Regions from separate parts of the Streptomyces sp. NPDC002386 genome, predicted to be linked through region 3. Evidence: riboswitches for the same ligand, from Rfam matches in the RefSeq annotation. Region 3 holds a riboswitch; each other region holds the start of a gene.

Region 1 (3,798 bases), on a different contig from region 3:
GCGAACAGGGCCTGCTCGAGACCGGGATCGAGGAACTGCTGCGCTTCGACGGCCCGGTCGAGCTGGCCACCTGGCGGTTCGCCACCGAGCCGCTCACGCTCGGCGGGCAGCACATCGCGGCCGGGGACCCGGTGCTCGTCGTCCTCGCCGCCGCGGACCGGGACCCGGAGCGGTTCGCCGACCCCGACGTCCTCGATCTCGCCCGCGGGGACAACCAGCACCTCGGCTACGGCCACGGCATCCACTACTGCCTCGGCGCCCCGCTGGCCCGCCTGGAGGGCCGCACCGCGCTCGCCACGCTCCTCACCCGCCTCCCCGACCTGCGGCTCGCGGCCGATCCGGCCGATCTGCGCTGGCGCGGCGGCCTCATCATGCGCGGGCTGCGCACCCTGCCCGTGGAGTTCACCCCGGTCGCGGAGCAGGTCGTACAACCTTGAACATGAAGGACGTTCAACTCTGTGATCTTCACGTGATCTGTGCGGCATGAACTTGTGACAAGTGATCGTATGCCTATACGTTCACCCATCAGCGCGGCCCGAGCGTTGGGCGCCGCGCCGGTCCCGCTGTCGCACGAAAGGCTTCCGCATGCTCTCCGGGAACGGTCGTCACCGTCGCCCCCGTCAGGCTCCGGCTCTTCTCGTCGCGGCCGGAGTGACCGGCTCCGCCATCGCCATCCCGCTCCTCGGCGCCGCGAGCGCCAACGCGGCCGACGGAACCACCTGGGACAAGGTCGCCGAGTGCGAGAGCGGCGGCTCCTGGAGCGCCGACACGGGCAACGGGTACTACGGCGGGCTGCAGATCCCCCAGGACGACTGGGCCGCCTACGGCGGCACCAAGTACGCCCCCACCGCCGACCAGGCCAGCCGCTCGCAGCAGATCGCCGTCGCCGAGAGGATCCTCGCGGACAAGGGCACCACGCCCTGGACCACGTGCGCCCTGCTCTCCGGCCTGACCGCCGACTCCGGTTCCCTGGACGTCGACACGGGCGTCGGAGGCTCCGGGAAGTCCGACTCGGACCACGGCGGGTCGGGCGGCGCCACCGGCTCCACGGACCCGTCGGATTCCGCCGATGACTCCGACTCGTCCGGTCTGCCGGATTCATCCGCCTCGCCCGAGTCCTCCTCGGACTCGGCCGGCAAGCCGTCCTCGGACGCGGGCGAGGACGCCGGCACAGAGAAGTCGGACAAGGACCCGGAAACCCCCAAGTCCGACAAATCCGCTTCTCTGCGCACCGAGGAGTCGCAGGGGAGTGGGTCCGCGACCACGGATCCCACCGTGGAGGACTCGGACAATTCATGGCAGACCGGCGGTTCTTGGAGCCTGGTCGACACCGGGGCGCTCGGCAGTGGTGGACGTCACCGCGGCGACATCGCGGACGAAAGCGTGACAAACGGTCAGGAGGTCACGTCGTCGGGCAAGCACGCCTCGCGCGGAGCGGACACCTACACCGTGCGCGAGGGTGACACCCTCGCCTCCATCGCCGACTCCCTTGACGTGGACGGCGGATGGCATGAGCTCTACGCCCTGAACAAGAAGGCCATCGGTACCGACCCGAACCGCGTCTCCGCCGGTCAGACCCTGGAAGTCGGTAGCGAAACGGGCCAAAAGCAGCGGTAGTTGACGCCCGAATTGATCACTGATGTCCGTTTCGGTGAAAGTGTGGGATGAGTCTCAGAAGCCCTGATCGTCTTTGAAATTCCCTCGATCGCCTGTCTACGGTCATGACCGCTCGTCACCACGAGCCCCGGCTGTCGCAACGCCGAATCCTGCCAGCGGCCGTCCGGGAACAGTCGTCGCGTAAAGCGCCGTAGGCAGGAGCGGGGGACCCAAGGTAAGTGCCGGAACCGGCGATTCGCGCCGGAACCGGCTAGGGGTGGAGCCGCGGCCCGTGAAAGCGGGCCCGCGGCCGGGCAACTCAACCGGCCCGAACCCGACAGCTCACCTCGCAGGCGTCGGTGAGGGGATCCATTCATGCTGTTCTCCACCAAGGGCAAGCACCGTCGTCCGTCCAAGGCCACCCGTGCCATCGCGCTCGCCGGTGTCACCGGTGCCGCCGTCGCCGCCCCGCTGATGGCGGCCGGCAACGCCTCCGCCGCCACCACCTCCGAGTGGGACGCCGTCGCCCAGTGCGAGTCCGGTGGCAACTGGTCCATCAACACCGGCAACGGCTACTACGGCGGTCTGCAGTTCTCCGCCTCCACCTGGGCCGCCTACGGCGGCACCCAGTACGCCGGGCAGGCCAACCAGGCCTCCAAGGCCCAGCAGATAGCCGTCGCCGAGAAGGTCCTCGCCGCCCAGGGCAAGGGCGCATGGCCGGTGTGCGGCACGGGCCTGTCGAGCACCCCCAACAACGGCTCCGCCCCGAGCGGCTCCTCGCAGAGCACCTCCTCGGGCAGCGCCGCCTCCCGCTCCACCGACCAGCAGGCCGCCTCCCGCTCCAGCGAGCGTCCGGCCGCCGGCGCGAAGAAGACCGTCACCACGCCGACCGGCAAGAAGGTCAAGAAGGGCGACGGCGAGTACAAGGTGGTCAAGGGCGACACGCTCGGCACCATCGCCGCGAAGCACAAGGTCGACGGCGGCTGGCAGCAGCTGTTCAAGCTGAACAAGGACATCGTCGAGGACGCCGACCTCATCTACCCGGGCCAGCAGCTGCACCTGAAGTGACACCTGGCTCCGACCGGAACCACAGTGCCCTCACGAGGCCGTCCCCCAAGCCGAAGGCCGAGTGAGGGCCGTTCCCCCCGTCCCCCACGGGCTCCCCGCCCCGGTGCGTGTTCCCCCGTACGCACCGGGGCGGGGCTGTGTTTTCCCGGCCCTTCCCGTTCCGGTTCGCGATACCTCCCCCGAACCCCTTTGTTCCGGGCAGGAACAATGGGTACCGTCTCCCTGTCCACGGGACGGTCGGTCGGTGGCCGACGCCCCTGGGACGGTTAGGCTCTAGTCGCAAGGCAGAGCCGTAAGGCACCCCGCCCCGCACTTCCAGCGTCACATCCAAGAAGGAGATGCTCGTGCCGTCCATCGACGTCGTCGTAGCCCGGGAAATCCTGGACTCCCGAGGCAACCCCACGGTCGAGGTCGAGGTCGGCCTCGACGACGGCAGCACGGGTCGTGCCGCCGTTCCGTCCGGTGCCTCCACCGGTGCCTTCGAGGCCATCGAGCTCCGTGACGGCGACCCCAACCGCTACCAGGGCAAGGGCGTCGAGAAGGCCGTCCTCGCCGTCATCGAGCAGATCGGCCCCGAGCTGGTCGGCTACGACGCCACCGAGCAGCGCCTGATCGATCAGGCCATGTTCGACCTGGACGCCACCGACAACAAGGGCTCGCTCGGCGCCAACGCCATCCTCGGCGTCTCCCTCGCCGTCGCGCACGCCGCGTCCGAGGCCAGCGACCTGCCGCTGTTCCGCTACCTGGGCGGCCCGAACGCGCACCTGCTGCCGGTGCCGATGATGAACATCCTGAACGGCGGCTCGCACGCCGACTCCAACGTGGACATCCAGGAGTTCATGATCGCCCCGATCGGCGCGGAGTCCTTCTCCGAGGCGCTGCGCTGGGGCACCGAGGTCTACCACACCCTGAAGAAGGTCCTGAAGAGCAAGGGCCTGTCCACCGGCCTCGGCGACGAGGGCGGCTTCGCCCCGAACCTCGGCTCCAACCGCGAGGCCCTCGACCTCATCCTCGAGGCCGTCAAGGAAGCCGGCTACACGCCCGGCGAGCAGATCGCCCTCGCGCTCGACGTCGCCGCCTCCGAGTTCTACAAGGACGGCAAGTACCTCTTCGAGGGCAAGGAGCGCTCCGCCG
Region 2 (3,798 bases), on a different contig from region 3:
GTTCGGCGACCCGCAGCTCGCCCTGACGGCGGTCGAGCGCGTCCTTGAGGTGACCCCCGAGCAGGTCCAGGAGGTCGCCAAGGCCCGCCTGCGGCCGGACAACCGCGCGGTCCTCGTGTACGAGCCCAAGTCCCCGGAGACCGTCCAGGACGCCGACGTCCCCGAGGACCCGGAGGCCGAGGCGACCGTCGAGGGCCGCCACGACAACGAGGAGACGGCCAAGTGAGCGAGCTCGCCCCGATGGACTTCCACCCCCAGCCGCAGCCGGGCGAGGCCAGGCCCTGGGCGTTCCCCGCCCCCGAGCGCGGCACGCTGGACAACGGCCTGACCGTGCTGCGCTGCCACCGCCCCGGCCAGCAGGTCGTCGCCGTGGAGGTGCTGCTCGACGCGCCCCTGGACGCCGAGCCGTCCGGCCTGGACGGCCTCGCCACGATCATGGCGCGGGCCTTCTCCGAGGGCACCGACAAGCACTCGGCCGAGGACTACGCCGCCGAGCTGGAGCGGGCCGGCGCCACGCTCGACGCGCACGCCGACCACCCCGGCGTCCGGCTCAGCCTCGAGGTGCCCGCCTCCCGCCTGGCCAAGGGGCTCGGTCTGCTCGCCGACGCCCTGCGCGCCCCCGCCTTCGCGGAGAGCGAGGTCGAGCGGCTGGTGCGCAACCGGCTGGACGAGATCCCGCACGAGCTGGCCAACCCCTCCCGCCGCGCCGCCAAGGAGCTCTCCCGGGAGCTGTTCCCGGCCACCGCGCGCATGTCGCGCCCGCGCCAGGGCACCGAGGAGACGGTCGAGAAGATCGACGCGGCCGCGGTCCGCGCTTTCTACGACCGTCATGTGCGTCCCGCGACGGCGACCGCGGTCGTGGTCGGCGACCTCACCGGCATCGACCTGGACGCCCTGCTCGCCGACACCCTGGGCGCCTGGACCGGCACCCCCGCCGAGCCGCGCCCGGTGCCGCCGGTGACCGCCGACGACACCGGCCGGGTCGTCATCGTCGACCGGCCCGGCGCCGTCCAGACGCAGCTCCTCATCGGCCGGATCGGACCCGACCGGCACGACCGGGTGTGGCCCGCCCAGGTGCTCGGCACGTACTGCCTCGGCGGCACGCTCACCTCCCGCCTGGACCGTGTGCTGCGTGAGGAGAAGGGCTACACCTACGGCGTGCGCGCCTTCGGGCAGGTCCTGCGGTCCGCGCCGGACGGCACCGGCGCCGCGATGCTCGCCATCAGCGGCTCCGTGGACACCCCGAACACCGGCCCGGCGCTCGACGACCTGTGGAAGGTGCTGCGCACCCTCGCGGCGGAGGGCCTGACCGACGCCGAGCGGGACGTCGCCGTGCAGAACCTGGTCGGGGTGGCACCGCTGAAGTACGAGACCGCTGCTGCCGTCGCGAGCACCCTGGCCGACCAGGTCGAGCAGCACCTGCCCGACGACTACCAGGCGACGCTGTATCAGCAGCTCGCGGCCACCGGCACCGTCGAGGCCACCGCGGCGGTCGTCAGCGCCTTCCCGGTGGACGGTCTGGTGACGGTCCTCGTCGGTGACGCGGCGCAGATCAAGGAGCCCGTGGAGGCGCTCGGCATCGGCCAAGTCACCGTCGTCGCCGCCGAGTAGCGGCCGCACGGCGACACGCGCGCGTGGGGACCTCGCGGCCGACGGGCCGTCAGGTCCCCATCGTGTGCGCGGACCTTCCCGAAACGGGTGGGTCACCCTTGTCCAGATGTCCGAATTGAGGCGGAGGTTGCCCGTCTGCCCTGTGGGATGCGCTACAAAAGCCCGGATCCGTTTGGGTGCCGACGACCGGGCCGCTTAGCTTCTTCCGGGCTGTCCGTCAGGCAGTGCGCCGCGCCCGCGGCACCGGACAGTCATCGCCGAGTCCCCGTACGGCGCGAGCCAGGGGAGCCGGGGACCCATCGCAGTCCCTGGGGTGAATCGGACGCCCGCGCGTGAGCGAGGGGGTCCGTAGGAGACCTTCCTGCTCCGAACCCGTCAGCTAACCCGGTAGGCGAGAGGGAAGGAAAGGACCAGCCACTTCATGGCGTTCATGTGCGCCTCCGGGAAGCACCGCAAGCCCGGCCGCGTGAAGCGCACCACCGCCCAGGCGGCCGGTGTCGCAGCCCTCACCACCACCGGTGTCATCGGCACGCTCGCCGCCTCCCCGGCGCTCGCCGCGGAGCAGCCCGTCGAGCAGACGGGCCTCACGCCGGTGATCAGTGTGAGCGACGAGGTCGCCGAGCAGATCGACGAGCAGGCCGCCGCCCAGACGCAGGCCGCCGAACGGCAGGCCGCCGAGGAGGCCGCCGCCAAGGCCGCCGCCGCGGAGGCGAAGAAGGAACGCGAGGCCGCGGCGCGCGCCGCCCGCGAGGCCGAGCGCAAGCGCCTGAACGCCTTCGTCGCCCCGATCGTGCACTCGTACGTCTCCACGGCCTACCAGGCCAGCAGCTCCCTGTGGTCCTCCGGCTCGCACACGGGCATCGACTTCCACGCCGCCAGCGGCACCTCCGTGCACGCGGTCGGCGCCGGCACCGTCGTCTCCACCGGCTGGGGCGGGGCCTACGGCAACGAGATCGTGATCCGGATGGCCGACGGCATGTACACCCAGTACGGCCACCTGTCGTCCATCGGCGTCACGGTGGGCCAGAAGGTGATTCCGGGCCAGCAGATCGGCCTGTCCGGCGCGACCGGCAACGTCACCGGCCCGCACCTCCACTTCGAGGCCCGTACCTCTCCCGACTACGGCTCGGACGTCGACCCCATCGCCTACCTCCGCGAGCACGGCGTGCACGTCTGACCCCTTCCGCGCGGACATCCGAAAGCCCCGGCTCACCGAGCCGGGGCTTTCGCGTTTTCTGCGGTTCCCGAGGGAACGGTCGGCCAAAAAATATGCATGGATTCCGACCCGCCGTCGGAAATTCCGCTCCCGTGGAATAGAGTCACGGATCAACACGTCCATCGCCGGCGTTGAACGGGGATCAAAGCGGAGGTCGGTCATGCGTATTCCGGCGCACTCGGTGTGCACGGCGATCCGGGACGACATCGTCGCGGGTGTCCATGAGCGCGGCGGCCGGCTCACCGAGGAAGTCCTGGCCCGCCGCTACGGCGTCTCGCGCGTCCCGGTCCGTGAGGCCCTGCGCACCCTGGAGGCGGAGGGCTTCGTGGTGACGCGGCGGCACGCGGGCGCGTGCGTGGCCGAGCCGACCGAGCAGGAGGCCGCCGACCTGCTGGAGATGCGCGTGCTCCTGGAGCCGCTCGGCGCCTCCCGGGCCGCCCAGCGGCGCACCGAGGCGCATCTGAAGGTGCTGCGCGGCCTGGTCAGGCTGGGGCAGGAACGGGCCAGGAGGGGCAACAGCGAGGATCTGCGCGCCCTGGGGGGCTGGTTCCACGAGACGCTCGCCCAGGCCTCCGGCAGTCCCTCGCTGACCTCGATGCTGACCCAGCTCCGGCACAAGATCGCCTGGATGTACGCGGTGGCGGCCCCGCCGAGCCCGGTGGACTCCTGGGCCGAGCACGGCGCGATCGTGGACGCGGTGGCGCGCGGCGACGGCGAACGCGCGCGTGCGCTCACGGCGCTGCACACCGAGCGCTCGACGGTCGCGCACCGGCTGCGCTTTTCCGGCGGCGAGAGCCCCGCCGCGCGCCCGGACCGTGTGAGGACTTCGCAACATGCCGTAAACATGTCGGGCCCGCGGCATTAACACGTGGGCCGTATACAAAGAGGGGGAAATTTCGTGACGGGGTATTTCCGCTGCCCGAATTTCCCGCGCGGCCCAATTGGCCGCCGAAACGGCGGAGCCGTGCCGC
Region 3 (3,798 bases):
ACAGCCGCGCACTGTCGGCGGCCAGCAGCTTCGCCCCGGCCAGCGCCGAGATGGCGAGCGCTCCGCCCGCCATCCAGTGGTCCCCGGCACCCTCCAGCACCTGCCGCGGATCGAAGCGGGCCAGCGTCAGGCAGTAGAGGACCAGGCCCAGCCAGAACAGCACCAGCGCGGCGTGCGCGAGCCACGCCGTCGTCTCCGCCGCGGCCAGGGTGGCCGCCAGCACCGCCAGCCCCTGGGTGGCCACACAGCACAGGAACACCGCCCCCGGCATGCGCCGCTCCCAGTGCCGTACGACGAGAAGCAACAGCACCGGCCACAGCAGGACCGCCAGTGCCAGGGCGGCCTCGGCCAGGGTCTGCCGGCCGAGCTGTGAGATCCGTGTGCCGAGCACCGCCGTGGCGGCGACGGCGGCGAGCGCGCCGGGACCCTTCGCCTCGGCCAGCCACCGGGGCCGCTGCCGCATCAGCCGCACGGCGAAGTCGGCGGCGAGCGTCACCCAGGCGAGGCAGGCCAGCGACATGAAGACCAGCGACATCGTCTCGGAACCGGTCAGATGCAGACCCACCGACACGATGCCGCTCGCCATGACGGCGGCCCCCGCCGCCGGCGGACGCCCCGCCCACCACGTACGCAGACCACAGAAGCCGGGCATGGGCATGCGCCCGTTGCTAGGGAGCGGCGGCGCCCACGCTCGCCGGGCACGCGCGCGTGGGGCCCGAAAAGAGCACCGTCAGGCCGGCCGCACCACCCGGTGGACGACCGACTCTCCCGCCAGGTGGACCGGCTCCTCGCGCACGTACGCACCGGGGCGCGGGGCGTGGATCATCGTGCCGTCGCCCGTGCACAGGCCGACGTGTCTGCTGTCGTCGTGGAAGAAGACCAGGTCACCGGGGCGCGCGTCGGTGAGCGGGACCGCGGTGCCCATGGCGGCCTGGTCACGCGCGGCACGCGGCAGGGTGACGCCGGCGGCCCTCCAGGCAGCCTGGGTGAGGCCGGAGCAGTCGTAGGAGCCGGGACCGCTGGCACCCGAGACGTACGGCTTGCCGATCTGGGCGCGGGCGAAGGCGATCGCCTTCTCGGCCTTGGTGACGGGGGCCGCCGGGGCGACGGGCGGCACGTTCACCGGCATCGGCGCGGACCACTGCCGCTCCGGAGCCTGGACCCGGGGCGGAACGGAAGGCGGAGCCGGGACCGGGGACGGGGCCGCGGACGAGGCGGGAGCCGGATCCGGAGCGCGAAGCGGATCGGGAGCCGGGGCGGGGACCGAAACCGGAGCCGGGAGGGGGACGGAAGCCGGGAGGGGGACCGGAGCCGGGGCGGGGGCCGAAGCCGGAGCGGGGACCGGGGCCGGCACCGATGGAGGGGCCGAAGCCGGTTCCGCGGCAGGTGCGGTCAACCGGGACAGCAGCTCGCGCGCGGTGGCGAGCTTGTGCTGGACGGCCGCCTTGGCGGACTTCACGTCGTACTGCGCGACGGCCGGCGCCTCGGGAGCCCTGGGGGCCTTCCCGCGCTCGGCCGCGCCCTTCACCCGGGAGGCCAGCCGGTTCATCAGCCGGTTCTGGGCGAAGTGGTCCTCCGGGTACTCCGCGAGCAGCGAGCCGGCCGGTTCGGGAGCGGCGGCGAACGGGGCCAGCCCCTCGCGGGCCTTCGTGAACAGGCCCGGACGCCGGGCGGCGGCCTCCGCGCGCGGGGCCTCGGCGCGAGCCCGCTGCACGGCCCCGGGCTCCTCCTCCGGGTCCGCCCTGCGGTACAGCTCGTCGATCTTCTTCTCGATCTCCTCCACGCTCGGCCTGCCGTCGCCCGGGGAGGAGGCGGCGGCCGAAGCGGTACCGGCCGTCTGGGACAGGACGGCGACGGAGGTGAGGGCGGCGGTGGCCAGGACGGGGGTGCGGGTGCCCGTCCCGCGGGTCCCCGGGGGACCCGGCTTGCGGTGCGACGCCAAGGGTGGCGACTCCTTCCAGCGTGCCGCCTACCGGGTTAGCTGTCGGGTTCGGGCGGGTGGTTCGGAAGGGTTGCCCTACGGCGTCGTCCCGGGCGGGAGTCGGCCGATTCACCCCGGGATCGGTGGGTCCCCGGCTCCGGCCGCCACATCGGGGCGCACCGGACTCGGCGGAGGCCGCGCGGCCCGGCGAGGTTCGCCGGTAGAGGTCGTACGGCCTGACGGCAACCTAGCCAACTCGTGTGACTCCTGTGAAGGTTGCTGTGCCATATGTCCGATACATTTCCGTGACCCGGGGCCGGTTTCATACGGGCGTGACAAGGCGCTTCCGCTGGGTGAGGGGTTCGGCCCCGCCCGTGGCGCGATGGCCGACGCGCCGCCACCGTGTTCTGTCGCGGACCTCACGGGCGCCGACTTTCAGTTGCCGGGACCGGTTGTCGGTGCGGCCCCCTAGACTCGTAGAGCGATGAGCAGCCTCTTTGACGACAGCTTCCTGGCGGACCTCCAGGCCCCTCGCGGGCACGCGGAGGAGCCCCCGCCGCCGCCCGAGGACGATCACGCTCCGGAGCCCCTCCCGGACGATCTGTTCGGCGGGAAGTTCGACGTGCCGCCGGACCGGGACACCCACTACCGTGACGGCGCCCCGCGTCCCGTGATCGACCCGGACGCGCTGCTGCGGGGGCTGAACGACAACCAGCGCGCCGCGGTCGTCCACGCCGGCTCGCCGCTGCTCATCGTGGCCGGCGCGGGCTCCGGCAAGACGCGCGTGCTCACCCACCGCATCGCCCACCTGCTCGCCGCGCGGAACGTGCACCCGGGCCAGATCCTCGCGATCACCTTCACCAACAAGGCCGCGGGCGAGATGAAGGAGCGGGTCGAGCAGCTCGTCGGCCCGCGCGCCGGCGCGATGTGGGTGATGACCTTCCACAGCGCGTGCGTGCGCATCCTGCGGCGCGAGTCCAAGAGGCTCGGCTTCACGTCGTCCTTCTCGATCTACGACGCCGCCGACTCCAAGCGCCTGATGGCCCTGGTCTGCCGCGACCTCGACCTCGACCCCAAACGCTTCCCGCCGAAGTCCTTCAGCGCCAAGATCAGCAACCTGAAGAACGAGCTGATCGACGAGGAGGACTTCGCCGCCCAGGCCACCGACGGCTTCGAGAAGACCCTCGCCCAGGCCTACGCGCTCTACCAGTCACGGCTGCGCGAGGCCAACGCGCTGGACTTCGACGACCTGATCATGACGACGGTCAACCTGCTGCGCGCCTTCCCGGACGTCTCCGAGCACTACCGCCGCCGCTTCCGGCACGTCATGGTCGACGAGTACCAGGACACGAACCACGCCCAGTACGCCCTGGTGCGGGAACTGGTGGGCACCGGGCAGCACGACGAGGACGTACCGCCCGGCGAGTTCGACCTGCCGCCCGCCGAACTCTGCGTGGTCGGTGACGCGGACCAGTCGATCTACGCCTTCCGGGGTGCGACGATCCGCAACATCCTCCAGTTCGAGGAGGACTACCCGAACGCGACGACGATCCTGCTGGAGCAGAACTACCGCTCCACGCAGACCATCCTGTCCGCCGCCAACGCGGTCATCGAGCGCAACGAGTCCCGCCGCCCGAAGAACCTGTGGACCAACGCCGGCCAGGGTGCGCGGATCACCGGCTACGTCGCCGACACCGAGCACGACGAGGCACAGTTCGTCGCCGAGGAGATAGACCGCCTCACCGACGCGGGCGAGGCGAAGGCCGGGGACGTCGCCGTCTTCTACCGCACCAACGCCCAGTCCCGTGTCTTCGAGGAGATCTTCATCCGCGTCGGCCTGCCGTACAAGGTCGTCGGCGGCGTCCGCTTCTACGAGC
Region 4 (3,798 bases), on a different contig from region 3:
CGGCGTGATCCACGCCGACACCGAGGTGGCGAAGGACTTGCCGAGGAAGGGGCCGAGAGGCACGTACTCCCAGGCCTGGATGTCACGCGCCGACCAGTCGTTGAGCAGGCACAGACCGAAGACGTGCTCCTGGAAGTCGCCGAGCGCGACGGGCGTGCCCTGCTCGGACGGCACACCCACCACGAAGCCGACCTCGGCCTCGATGTCCAGCCGGACCGAGGGCCCGAAGACCGGTGCCGGTTCGCCGGGACCCTTGCGCTGCCCCGACGGCCGGACGACATCCGTGCCGGAGACGACCACCGTGCCGGAGCGGCCGTGGTAACCGATCGGCAGGTGCTTCCAGTTGGGGGTCAGGGAGTCCTCCGCGTCCGGGCGGAAGATCCGGCCGACGTTCCGGGCGTGGTTCTCCGACGCGTAGAAGTCGACGTAGTCCGCGACCTCGAAGGGCAGGTGGAGGGTCACCGACGACAGCGGGTGGAACAGCGGCTCGATGGTCGACCGGTGCGAGGGGACCGTCACCCACGCCGTCAGCGCGCGCCGCACGTCCGACCAGGCCGTGCGGCCGGCGGCCAGCAGCGGGTTGAGGGTGGCCTGCGCGAGCAGGGACACGTACGGCGAGCCGAGGGCGGCGGCCGCCGCCCCCGCGTCGAGGACGTGGTCACCGAGCCGGACCCCGACCCTGCGCTCCGTGCTGCCGGAGGGTGAGAACACACCGTAGGGAAGGTTGTGCGGGCCGAAGGGGTCGCCCTCGGGGACGTCGAAGGGGGGCATGGGGTGCTGCCTCACTCTCATCCGGGCCATGCATGGCGATGCGTTCCATGTGATCGCGCCACACGTTACGGCCGGGACAGGTGTCTTGGGCAGTGCCGCAAGGGTTGTCCGCCCCGGCGGCCGGCCGGGGAGGGGCTCCGGGGCCCGGCGTGACGCCCCCGCGGGAGCCTCCCAAGTCCGGCGCGAACCGGGTGAGTCGGCGGGTCGCGCGGTCCGTATTCTCTGATCATGGCCGCACCCCCCGCATACGCACTGATCGCCACCGACCTGGACGGGACGCTGCTGCGCGGCGACGACACCGTCTCCGACCGGTCGCTGGCCGCGCTGGAGCGGGTGGCCCGGGCCGGCGCCCGGCACCTGGTGGTGACGGGCCGGCCGGCTCCCCGGGTGCGGCCGCTCCTGGACGCCCTCGGCTGCACGGGGCTCGCGGTGTGCGGGCAGGGCGCGCAGGTCTACGACGCGGGCACCGGCCGCCTGCTGTGGTCGGTCCGGCTGGACCGCGAACTGGCCGAGACCGCGCTCGGCAAGATCGAGGCCGAGGTGGGGCAGGTCTTCGCGGCCGTCGACCAGGACGGCGTGGACGGGCTCACGCTGATCGAGCCCGGGTATCTGATGCCCCACCCGACCCTGCCCGCCGTGCGGGTCGACCGGCGCGACGACCTGTGGTGCGAGCCCATCAGCAAGGTCCTGCTGCGCCATCACACGCTGTCGGACGACGAGTTGGCGGCGACGGCGCGCGCGGCGGTGGGCTCGCTGGCCACGGTCACCATGTCGGGTCCCGGCACGGTGGAACTCCAGCCGTGCGGCGTCACGAAGGCGACCGGACTCGCGCTGGCCGCCGGTCATCTGGGGATCGCCCCCGAACAGGCCCTGGCCTTCGGCGACATGCCCAACGACATCCCCATGTTCGACTGGGCGGGCCGCGGGGTGGCCATGGCCAACGCCCACCCCGAACTCAAGGCGGTCGCGGACGAGGTCACGACGTCGAACGAGGACGACGGCGTCGCCGTCGTCCTCGAAGGACTGTTCCCGGCAGGATGACCGGGACAGGGGCAGCGGCCCGCGGCGGGGGCGCCGGTCAGGTGGCGCCCCGCCGCGGGTGCCGGTCAGTAGGCGCCGTTGACGTTGTCGATCGAGCCGTAGCGGGCGGCCGCGTAGTTGCAGGCGGCGGTGATGTTCGCGACCGGGTCGTAGGGGTCGAACGCCGTTCCGGCCACGTGGTAGGCGTTGAAGGTCGGGTCGATCACCTGGAGCAGGCCCTTGGACGGGATGCCCTTGGCGGCGTTGGAGTCCCACAGGTTGATGGCGCGCGGATTGCCCGAGGACTCACGGATGATGTTGCGGTGGATGCCGTTGTAGGTGCCCGGGATGTGCTTCTCCGCCATGATCGCGAGGGACTCGCGGATCCAGCCGTCGAGGTTGTTCGGGTACCCGGCGAGGGTGGTTCCGGCCGAACCGGCGGAGTCCGCCGCGGAGGCGCTGGTCGCGCCGACGACCGGGAGGACGAGCACGGCGGCGCCGGTGCCGAGGACGGCGAGCTTGCGGAGGCGGCTGGTGCGGACGCGGCGGGGCTGAGCGGCTGCAGGCATGGCGAGGTTCCTCTCCGTCGCCTGCGAGGTGAGCTGTCGGGTTCGGGCGGGGAGGTGCCCGGCCGTGCCGCCCCCGAGGCGGCACGACTTCACCCCTTGCCGTTCCGGTGACGACACGCGTCGTCCGGTCCGGCGAACTTACCTGGGTCCCCCGCTCCTGCCGTACGAATGCGTTCGTGGATGGGTGATGCCGGGCGGCGGCAGGATTCGGCGTTCCGCTCGACTGGCCGGGAACGTATGCGAGAGCACATGTCCGGAACAAGTGTCGGATTCACGTAAAGACCAAGTTGACCTTGTTCTGTTCCGTTTTGAGTGCTTGATCCTTTGCGACTGCCAATGCTCAACTGGTCGACGGGGCAAGGGGAAGCGCGTGGTGGCCGGGCCCGGGGGCCCGATCGGGGCGCGTGACCCAATTCACGAAATAGCAAAGTATTCCAAATCAGACATGGGGGATTTGGCAGTGAGAGCGAATCGAGGGCCGGCTGCCCCGCGGGTGCCGTGTGGCCGATTTCCAGCGCGCCACAAAAGGAGCATTAAGGCGCCTAATGTCCGTATTATCGGGTGGTCGGCAGTGCGCCGATCATGGTCCGATGCCGTCCGTGCCGGACCGGTGGGCGCCCTCGGTGATCGAAACAGGACCGGATACGCTGACTTGAGTGAGGGCAGCGACCTATCGACAAACCGTGTAATCGCCAGCAGACACCAGCAGACAGGAGACCCCTCGTGACCGTCGTCGGGCCGTTCGGGCTGAGCGTGCGGGACCAGGCTCTGGAAGCCGATGTCCAGGCCGGATTGACGGCTGTCGAGGAAGGCTTGCTCGAAGCCACCAAGAGTGAGGTCCCGTTCATCACGGAGGCCGCGCAGCACCTCGTACGGGCCGGCGGGAAGCGCTTCCGGCCGCTCCTCGTGATGCTCGCGGCACAGTTCGGGGACCCGTACGCGCCCGGTGTCGTGCCGTCGGCCGTGGTCGTGGAGCTGACCCACCTGGCCACGCTGTACCACGACGACGTCATGGACGAGGCGTCCGTGCGGCGCGGGGTGGACAGCGCCAACACGCGCTGGGGCAACTCCGTCGCGGTCCTCACCGGCGACTTCCTCTTCGCCCGCGCCTCCCAGATCCTCGCCGACCTCGGCCCCGAGGCGGTCCGGGTCCAGGCCCTCGCGTTCGAGCGGCTGGTCACCGGGCAGATCCTGGAGACCGCGGGCCCCTCGGACGGCCGTGACCCGGTCGAGCACTACCTGGACGTGCTGGGCGGCAAGACCGGCTCCCTGGTGGCGGTGTCCTGCCGGTTCGGCGCCATGATGTCCGGCGCCGACGAGACGGTCGTCGACGTGCTCACTCAGTACGGCGAACGGCTCGGGGTCGCCTTCCAGCTCGCGGACGACGTCCTGGACATCGCCTCCGACTCGCACGAGTCCGGCAAGACCCCGGGGACCG

The links. Region 3 has a riboswitch for cyclic di-AMP ahead of ACWCPN_RS20985 (C40 family peptidase). Riboswitches for the same ligand answer to the same signal wherever they lie in the genome.
Region 1: it holds a riboswitch for cyclic di-AMP, as region 3 does, so the genes downstream of both, ACWCPN_RS09150 (transglycosylase family protein) here and ACWCPN_RS20985 (C40 family peptidase) in region 3, are expected to answer to the same signal.
Region 2: it holds a riboswitch for cyclic di-AMP, as region 3 does, so the genes downstream of both, ACWCPN_RS16005 (M23 family metallopeptidase) here and ACWCPN_RS20985 (C40 family peptidase) in region 3, are expected to answer to the same signal.
Region 4: it holds a riboswitch for cyclic di-AMP, as region 3 does, so the genes downstream of both, ACWCPN_RS27470 (transglycosylase SLT domain-containing protein) here and ACWCPN_RS20985 (C40 family peptidase) in region 3, are expected to answer to the same signal.

The regions. Positions count from the first base shown of each region.
Region 1 covers NZ_JBSFBX010000003.1:440,125-443,922, forward strand. Annotated here, with positions in the region: gene ACWCPN_RS09140 (cytochrome P450 family protein) at 1-437, shown strand, start outside; gene ACWCPN_RS09145 (transglycosylase family protein) at 586-1,617, shown strand; cyclic di-AMP (ydaO/yuaA leader) riboswitch at 1,794-1,967, shown strand; gene ACWCPN_RS09150 (transglycosylase family protein) at 1,972-2,664, shown strand; gene eno (phosphopyruvate hydratase) at 3,003-3,798, shown strand, end outside.
Region 2 covers NZ_JBSFBX010000007.1:39,558-43,355, forward strand. Annotated here, with positions in the region: gene ACWCPN_RS15995 (M16 family metallopeptidase) at 1-226, shown strand, start outside; gene ACWCPN_RS16000 (M16 family metallopeptidase) at 223-1,611, shown strand; cyclic di-AMP (ydaO/yuaA leader) riboswitch at 1,857-2,020, shown strand; gene ACWCPN_RS16005 (M23 family metallopeptidase) at 2,033-2,788, shown strand; gene ACWCPN_RS16010 (GntR family transcriptional regulator) at 2,988-3,692, shown strand.
Region 3 covers NZ_JBSFBX010000010.1:79,924-83,721, forward strand. Annotated here, with positions in the region: gene ACWCPN_RS20980 (SLAC1 family transporter) at 1-652, opposite strand, end outside; gene ACWCPN_RS20985 (C40 family peptidase) at 731-1,942, opposite strand; cyclic di-AMP (ydaO/yuaA leader) riboswitch at 1,951-2,122, opposite strand; gene pcrA (DNA helicase PcrA) at 2,406-3,798, shown strand, end outside.
Region 4 covers NZ_JBSFBX010000015.1:82,756-86,553, reverse strand. Annotated here, with positions in the region: gene fahA (fumarylacetoacetase) at 1-771, opposite strand, end outside; gene ACWCPN_RS27475 (HAD family hydrolase) at 1,000-1,812, shown strand; gene ACWCPN_RS27470 (transglycosylase SLT domain-containing protein) at 1,878-2,360, opposite strand; cyclic di-AMP (ydaO/yuaA leader) riboswitch at 2,364-2,543, opposite strand; gene ACWCPN_RS27465 (polyprenyl synthetase family protein) at 3,084-3,798, shown strand, end outside.